DNA from 4 places in the Limibacter armeniacum genome. Region 1 is predicted to be linked to each of the others. Evidence: riboswitches for the same ligand, from Rfam matches in the RefSeq annotation. Region 1 holds a riboswitch; each other region holds the start of a gene.

Region 1 (2,205 bases):
GTCATCTTCCAGTCCGACATAGTAGTCGATGCTGAAAAACCAGCAATGAGAGTTGTATTGGGTAATCCCAAAAGGAACTTGCGTGAGACCAATCTGAATTTCATTCTGGTCATTGAAGTCATAAGCCAACCACCCTTGTTTGAGCATGCCTCCCCCAAATGAATTGGAGTAAAGTCGGTATTCTGCATTGAGCTTGACACCTTCATAAGCTGCCTTGACATTAAGCCGGAAGACATCATAGCCAAAATCACCACCTCTTTTCTTCTGACCGTCCTTCCATGTGGAGTAGTTGTAGTTAAACCTTAAAGCACCACCAATTTCCAAAGTAGGCTTTTCCAGGTCAATTTGGTTTTTGTCATCCTGTCCAAATACATCACTGAAATGAAAACTGAAACTGAATAGTAATAGAAGAAAATACTTGCTAGTGAAGACATTCATTTTGTAAACACCATTAATTAATAAGACATACGACTAGAAAAGAGAATGAAGGGAATCTCTATTGAAGTAGGAGTATTGGAATTACTTATTGAGGATAGCATTCATATTAACAAGTGTTTGCTACTGGTTTTAGTTCGGCATATTGGATCATAGTAGAGAGTAATCTCAGATGTTTGCATCCTTTTGTAATATTCTGTTATTTCGTAGCAGCTTTAGGGGTGTTCCATACTTTTAGTATCGGAACTGAGAACTTACCCTTAGAACCTGATGCAGCTAGTACTGCCGTAGGGAAAAGCTGGAAGATGATTTGTTGGGGCGTATTTTTTTATGCGCTTTCCCTAAAACATGTTTCTGCTTTTGATTCTCCTCTAGAGCCTGTGTTTCAAGTTTCATTTACAAAACCAATTGAACATGCAGGTTACCATTAACCAAGATTCTATTCAGCTTCCAGCCAATTGTACCGTTGCATTGGCTGTAAAGGAAAAAGGCGTCCCATTTCAGGGAACCGCTGTGGCTGTGAACTATGAAGTGATTCCACAGGAAGCATGGGAGTCTCATGCGCTAAAAGAAGGCGACAACATCACAATTATTCGTGCAACGCAAGGAGGGTGAAAAATTGAGATGCTAGACATGAGATTGACTACTTTAAATTCCCAATCTCAAGTCTCCAATCATATATCTCAAATCAACAAGACCATGATCAATAAAAAAGAAATTGCCCGTCTGCACTTTATTACACAACCACACCCAACGGTTTCCTATACCAAACAAGTAGAGCTTGCCTGTAAGGGTGATGTCAGGTGGATACAGCTTAGGGAAAAGACCATGTCTGATGAGCAGCTGCGTCCTATTGCGGAGGAAATGGCAGCCATCTGTAAAAATTATGGCGCCACATTGGTGATCAATGACCGGGTGGAACTGGCTGCTGACATCAATGCCGACGGCGTACATATCGGAAAGGAAGATATGTCACCTGTTGAAGCAAGAAAAATTTTGGGTGCAGGAAAAACTATTGGAGGGACAGCCAATACGCTGGAGGATATGCTCAAGCTGGCAGACATGAAGGTGGACTATATCGGCTTAGGACCATTCCGTTTTACAGCAACCAAGAAAAAACTCAGCCCGATTTTGGGATTGGAAGGTTATGCCAACCTTTTGGAAAAATTTCGAAACACAGACAATCACACACCTGTGATCGGGATAGGAGGCATTGAGCATGTGGATATTCCTGAGCTTTTGAAAGTCGGGCTGCATGGCATCGCTGTTTCTTCCCTGATTGCCCAAGCAGAAGATGCCGTCTTGGCAGCTGAGTACACCAACCTGATCATCTCACAACAAACCATCTGAAACCAATGCTTACAGTAGATAATATTCAATTCAATTCCAGACTGTTTACCGGAACAGGAAAGTTCAGCAGCAACAAAGAAATGCGGGAAGCGCTGGATGCTTCTGGTTCAGAGCTGGTGACCGTAGCCTTGAAGCGTGTCAATGAGCACCGACCAGAGGAAGACCTCTTTCACCACTTGCGTGAAGGAAACTTCAGGCTGTTGCCCAATACCTCAGGCGTTCGTAATGCCAAGGAAGCCATCTTTGCCGCACAGCTGGCAAGGGAAGCTTTACAGACCGACCTGCTCAAGCTTGAAATCCATCCTGATCCTAAATACTTGATGCCCGATGCGGTGGAAACCTTGAAGGCAACCGAGGAACTGGCAAAAATGGGATTCAAGGTATTCCCTTATATCCATGCAGACCCTGTACTGTGCAAAA
Region 2 (2,205 bases), 320 kb from region 1:
GAGATCATCTGCACCTGCTTTCAGAACTTCTTCCGCATTGGTAATACTAATCCCCCCGATGGCAACGAGTCTATGCTTGGAGATTTGTCGGATGTGTTGTAATCCATCCAGTCCCCATTCTATTTTTGTGTCTGTTTTGGTTTGTGTGCCAAATACTGGACTTACACCCAGATAGTCTACAGGTAAATTCTCTGCTTCCTTTACTTCCTCCAGTGACTCAACAGATAAGCCGACAATACTATTTGGAGGTAGGAGTCTTCGTGCACTTTCTACCGGCATGTCACTTTGTCCAAGGTGTACGCCTTCTGCTTCAACTGCTAAGGCTACATCTACTCTATCATTGATAATCAATGGAATGTTAAAGGGCTTCAGTAGTGTTTTCAGTAGTAAGCCTTTTTGTATAAACTCACGTGTACTGGCATTTTTTTCTCTGAGCTGAACCATTCCAACCCCTCCTTCAGCAGCCATTTGAATGACGGATGCTAGAGAATGGTGTCGGCAATCAGACTCACTTGTGACCAGATATAACTTATTCATGAATGACTTCAATTTTAGCTTTATCCATAAAGGTATCTTCATTGAGATTATAAAGCGCATCTAAAAAGTACAGTTGTAGTGTACCCGGACCTTGTGCCTTTTGCATGGCAACCTCACCAACTACTCCCATTGTCGCCATTGCTGCTAATGTAGCCATGAATGGGTCTGAAGTAACCGCCAAACAAGCTCCAGTTAGTGCTGTAGCGGTACAGCCCATTCCTGTAACTTTGGTATAAAGCGGAATGTTGTTTAGCACTTTTGCCTTAGTAGTGGAAGTGATGATCCAATCCTCTTCCCCTGAGATACAAACAGTCCCATTGGTTATACCTGCCAGTTCCGTTGCAGCATCAGTAGCAGCTTGTGCCGATATGGTACTGTCAACTCCCTTGGTAGCTGAGGCAGTACTTAGGGCAGCCATGATCTCACTCCCATTTCCACGGATGACAGTAGGCTTAACAGTATCTATAAGTGAGGCAAATGCTTCGTTGCGGTAAGGGGTAGCGCCTAGTCCAACTGGGTCAATGACGATAGGAGTCCCTTTCCTTTTGGCTGTAATCATTGCCTTTTTCATGGCTTCTACCCATTGAGGCTCTAATGTGCCGATATTGATGACAAGACTTCCTGCAATGCCAGCCATATCTTCAACTTCTTCCAGTGCATGAGCCATAACAGGGGATGCTCCAAGTGCTAGCAGTGCATTGGCAGAGTTATTCATGACTACATAGTTGGTGATATTATGTACGAGAGGAGCTTGTTCCTTTACAGCCTTTACAGTTTCCCAGAGTTGTTGTAGCATATCCTTTTATCAAATTGCATGGTGAATGAATCTTGTCAAGGTATACTTCAGGGGTACTCCGCTGCTATAATTGAAATAGGAGAGAGATGCCTAGCTTTTCCCTACGACAGTGCCAGCTGTATCAGGTTCAAAGGGTATTTCTCAGTTCCTTAAACGGAACACCCCTAAAGCATATATCGCAAAGTTAATAGAATTTTTTTAGGGAAAAAGTATGACGAAACAAGGTTTCTTGTCACTGAAATATAACCTCTAGGTATTTGTCGATTTATATGAAGCTGGGTTTATGCAACCGATTTAAAAGTACTTATAACAGCGTGTAAGTATGATGATACCGTTATGCTTTTCTATTAAAATGACTTATGAGATAATGAATTTTAGCGTTCAATAAGCTTCTGAGTATAAAGACGTAATGCTTGAGGTATTGGCTTGAATCTATTTTTAGTGTAAATTGTACATATTTAATAATTGATGTAATTTATTCATCATACAACACACTAACACATACAAGTCAACTTGTTGTCTCTAATCGACTATGATAGCTAATATATTGAGATCAATAGCTGTTCTGTTGTTTACATGCTGGTCATTTTATGTATCAGGTCAAACAACGATTCAAGTAATCAGATTGCCGCAACATACCCCAATTACAGATACTGTTTTTATCTCTGGAAGTTTTAATGATTGGTTAGCTAATGATCCGAATTATGCATTAAAACCAAATAAGGAAGGCATTTTAGAGGTGACGATGCCTGATAGCTTGAAAGCTTTTGAATTCAAGTTTACACGAGGGAATTGGGAGTATGTAGAAGGGACTTGGGATGGAAAGCCTTTGGCTAATAGGACCTGTATTCTACCCTCCTCAGTAACGGATA
Region 3 (2,205 bases), on a different contig from region 1:
GGTCTTGTTGGTAGTTGTCGACCTCGTTGTCATAACCCGCCAACTCATTGAAAGTGCGGTCACCTTCTGCTATCTTTTGCTCCGATACACCGTTCCAGGCCTGGAATGTAACCTCTTTTCCTGAGAACACATTTGCGGTAAAGTTACCGGCTTTGCTTTCGTATTTCCCTGAAAGGTAGAATGACTTTAAGTCAACCCATGCATTATCGATATAGCCATCCGATTCTGTTTTGGAAAGTCTGCCATACAAGCTGAAGTGGTCATTCAGTTTTCCTGTTGAAAACTCTGTGTTGACCTTCCATGTGCCAAATGAGCCAACAGTAGTACCAACCTGCGCATATGGTTTGTCAGCAGGGGCTTCAGTCGTAAGGTTTACTGATGCGCCAAATGCACCAGCACCATTTACTGAAGTACCGACACCACGCTGGATCGCAATATTGTCTACAGAAGAAGCAAAATCAGGCATATTGACCCAGAATACTCCTTGAGATTCTGCATCGTTGAGAGGAATACCGTTGATGGTGACGTTGATACGGGTTGGGTCCGAACCTCTGATACGCATGCCTGTATAACCGATGCCAGCTCCTGCATCAGAAGTAGTGACGATAGAAGGTTGGAAGTTCAGTAATACAGGAAGGTCCTGCCCGAGGTTTTGAGGTGCAATCTCTTCCGCTGTCAGTTCTGTTACAGTAACAGGGTAGTCCTTTTTGGCATAAATGATGGCTGTTCCCAACTCTTTGAAGTCTTCCTTGAGGGGGATGTCCAATATTACATCCTGCTTCAGGGTAATTGGTTGAGAGAAAGGCACAAAGCCAAGGAAAGAAACAGATAGTGTGTAGTTACCTTCCGGTAGTCCACTTATCTTATAAGCACCAGAAGCATCTGTAATGATACCTTTATTAAGTTCTTCTATTGAGACAGTCGCACCGAATAGTGCTTCTTGATTAGAGGCTTGTGTTACTTTGCCCGAAATGGAATATTGTCCGAAAGACAATACGGGTAACATCAGCAACATGGAAAATAAAACAGCTCTCATCTTTACTTTTAGTTTGTAGTGATTAAAACTTAAAGCGTATGATGAGTGCGAAAAAAGAGATTACGGGAAACGGATGCATACTGTACGCTTACAGTATGGTTGATTTCAGACAACTATAAAAACAAAGGCTGTCTTTTGCTCCCTTCGCAGGAATTACCCTGTTCAGGTTCTATGGGTATAATCTCAGCTTTTCAGCACCCCAGCATACTATACCGGCACTTGCCAGTACAATCATTTTGCGAGCCACCCTTTTGGATGGCGCTGCAAAGATATGCCGATTTATATTTTATTTACAAATTGTCCTATTCTTTTCTTTATTTTCGAATCTTGATAAAGATGAAATGAAAACAACGGGGCAATACCTTTACCCCAAAAACAATATTGGAATGAAAATTCTTTTAGGGACGCTATTTTTTCTCAGCAGCCTTTGCGCAATGGGGCAGGATATTCCTGTAGGCAGCTGGCGGACACACCTGACTTATCACAATACCCATATTGTAGAATTTGGAGAAAACAAGGTTTATGCAGCTTCTGCCAATGGACTCTTTTTTCTTGACTTGGAAACCAATGAGCTTCAGCCAATCACCAAGGTGGATGGCTTGAGTGATAGTGATGTGGGTGCCTTATCTTACAGGGCTGCTAATGGTCAGTTGCTGATTGCCTATCGCAATGGGAATATCGATGTTCTGGAACAGGATGGTATCGTCAATATTAGGACAATACTAAACGCTGATTACCCTGACAAGACACTTTATGATGCAGAGAATGTTGGAATGTTTACTTACATCTCCTCGGAGTTTGGGATTGTCAGGTTGGATATGGATACCTATAATATACGGGATACTTATGCTGAGATTGGCATTGATGGAGAGCAGGTAGCCGTCTATGATTTACAGGTAATTCGTGATACCATTTTTGCGGCAACTGCGGAAGGGTTAAAAGCGGCTCCAATTGATGAGTCTGTCAATAAACAGGATTTTAGAAATTGGACTTTGCTGAGAAGCTCCAACAGTATTAGAAAAGTGGCAGGTGGAGATGATAAGGTATATTTTTGGGAAGAAACATCAGGTGTTTGGGAATATGCCGCTGACACAGCGCTTCTGATAACTGATACTGAACTTTCATCCATAAATGGTATTGCTTACGGAGATGAGGCATTGCTTGTCTTG
Region 4 (2,205 bases), 300 kb from region 1:
AAGTCAGGTCTTCAGCTTTGCCGTTAACCTTTTCAAGTGCCTGATAGATAGGCACTGTTCCAACAGGAACGGAAGCATTTCGAATGACCCATTCCCTTGTCTCGTGGATATTTTTTCCTGTAGACAAATCCATAATAGTATCTGCGCCCCATCTAGTTGCCCAAACGGCCTTTTCAACTTCTTCCTCAATGCTTGAAGTCGTGACAGAGTTACCAATGTTTGCATTGATCTTGACCAAAAAGTTTCTGCCAATGATCATAGGCTCTGTTTCAGGGTGGTTGATATTGTTTGGAATAATGGCCCTTCCGGCAGCAATCTCGTTTCTGACAAACTCAGGGGTAATAGGTCCTCTTGGTGTAAATGCCCCAAAACTGTTTCCTTGATGTTGTTGGCTGATTTCCTTGATTTCTTCCAGACGCTGGTTTTCTCTGATGGCTACATATTCCATTTCAGGAGTAATAATGCCTTTTTTTGCATAATGCATTTGGGTTACGTTAACTCCTTGCTTGGCTCTTAGCGGTTTGGAAAGGTACTCAAACCTTAAACTGTCAAGAGAAGAATCATCCAAACGTTCTTTTCCGTAACGGGAAGAGATACCCTGTAATTCCTCCACATCTTCTCTGTCTGTGATCCATGCTTTACGTAACTTGTTCAGCCCTTTTCTTACATCTATGGAGATATTTGGGTCTGTGTAAGGGCCGCTTGTGTCGTATACTGTAACAGCAGGGTTGGGTTCGGTTTTTTTCTTTCCATTTGCTAAGAATGTCACAGAATCTTCCAAAGAAATCTCTCTCATGGCCACCTTGATGTCATGTATTGTGCCTTTTACATACACTTTTTTGGAAGCTGGGAATGGATCACGTGTAATCGTCTGAGAAGACGGGATACGATCTTTGCTCATTGTTTTTGGTTTTGGACTGTATGAGGGGCCAAAGTGTGGCATGAAGGAATAGCTTTTGCCAATAGCTACCGCAACCATACAAGTCGATGAAAAAAAGATAAACGATAAGCTTTAGAGGAATGAATAGACAGGAAGCCAGATATGGGATTTTCCATATCAGTACACTTCCAGCTTTTCCCTACGGCAGTACTAACTGCGTCAGGTTCAAAGGGTAAGTTCTCAGTTCCGACATCATGACGATGTGGAACACCCCTAAAGCGAGCTTAAGTTAACAGAATTTAGATGGAATACGAAAAAAGTACATGGAGGAACTGATATAGCTTATTGCTCTTCATGAGAGGACTACTGATCAGAAGTTATGATTGTTGTTTGAACTTCTTATTGATAATCAGAGGACTGTGTTTAATTATTTTATAATTCTGTTAACATTTTATTTGTTTGGTTAACAACATTGTGGCACAGACTTTGAAAAAGTGGAATCATGCAATCATTAAATAAATAAATCCAATATCTAGATCCTGTTTATTAATATTGCTTCATAACATTGAACATTAGATAGGTGGCTTCTAGCCATACTTAACTTAAATAATTACAATTATAACCAGCGTTTAACCCGTTGAGTAGCCAGCATTGATACCTAATTAAACTCAGCGTCGCTAAACAGCCAACAAACAAAATACAATGAAGAAAACTCTATTATCGATTTCGTGCGTTTGTGCCATGCTGATGGCATTCCCTTCGTGTTCAGAAAATGATGAAACAGAAAAAGGACCTTCAACAGAACTAACTACTCCAGAAGATGGATCAGAAGCTGATACAGGTGATGCCGTAACAGAAGAGGATGGTGTTGCTGGTGGCAGTGACAACAGTGGTTCTGAAACAGACAATGGTGGTTCTGATAATACATCATCAGGCGGAGATTCAAGTACAGACAACGGCGATTCGGGTGATAGTACCGGAACTGACAATGGAGGATCAGATTCTTCAGGAGGAGGTGATACTGGTACAGACAATGGCGGTTCTGATAATACTTCTGGAGGAGATTCAACAACTGTTAATGGTTCTTCAGGTGGTGATACAGATACTGATAACAATACAGACAACGGAGGTGACTCTTCAGGAGGTAGTACAGATAACGGTGGATCAACCGGAGGAAATAATGGCGGTTCTGATAATACAGAGACAGACAACGGTTCTACATCACAGGATTTGCAGGATAATGAATCTGTTGTAAATGGTATTCTGGAAAAAGTAAACTACTACAGAAACCAAGCTGGTCTTCACTCTTTGGTACTGGATGATAT

What was found. A riboswitch is a leader RNA that binds a small molecule or an ion and turns the genes downstream of it on or off. The one in region 1 is predicted to bind thiamine pyrophosphate.
Region 2: it holds a riboswitch for thiamine pyrophosphate, as region 1 does, so the genes downstream of both, thiM (hydroxyethylthiazole kinase) here and thiS (sulfur carrier protein ThiS) in region 1, are expected to answer to the same signal.
Region 3: it holds a riboswitch for thiamine pyrophosphate, as region 1 does, so the genes downstream of both, V6R21_RS08260 (TonB-dependent receptor) here and thiS (sulfur carrier protein ThiS) in region 1, are expected to answer to the same signal.
Region 4: it holds a riboswitch for thiamine pyrophosphate, as region 1 does, so the genes downstream of both, thiC (phosphomethylpyrimidine synthase ThiC) here and thiS (sulfur carrier protein ThiS) in region 1, are expected to answer to the same signal.

The regions. Positions count from the first base shown of each region.
Region 1 covers NZ_JBAJNO010000009.1:1,226,045-1,228,249, reverse strand. The annotation lists gene V6R21_RS22770 (hypothetical protein) at 1-438, opposite strand, end outside; TPP riboswitch at 643-746, shown strand; gene thiS (sulfur carrier protein ThiS) at 850-1,050, shown strand; gene V6R21_RS22760 (thiamine phosphate synthase) at 1,135-1,785, shown strand; gene V6R21_RS22755 (thiazole synthase) at 1,809-2,205, shown strand, end outside.
Region 2 covers NZ_JBAJNO010000009.1:1,541,995-1,544,199, reverse strand. The annotation lists gene thiE (thiamine phosphate synthase) at 1-537, opposite strand, end outside; gene thiM (hydroxyethylthiazole kinase) at 530-1,333, opposite strand; TPP riboswitch at 1,415-1,509, opposite strand; gene V6R21_RS24130 (helix-turn-helix domain-containing protein) at 1,866-2,205, shown strand, end outside.
Region 3 covers NZ_JBAJNO010000008.1:546,651-548,855, forward strand. The annotation lists gene V6R21_RS08260 (TonB-dependent receptor) at 1-1,036, opposite strand, end outside; TPP riboswitch at 1,159-1,248, opposite strand; gene porZ (type IX secretion system anionic LPS delivery protein PorZ) at 1,423-2,205, shown strand, end outside.
Region 4 covers NZ_JBAJNO010000009.1:929,745-931,949, reverse strand. The annotation lists gene thiC (phosphomethylpyrimidine synthase ThiC) at 1-901, opposite strand, end outside; TPP riboswitch at 1,060-1,165, opposite strand; gene V6R21_RS21615 (CAP domain-containing protein) at 1,583-2,205, shown strand, end outside.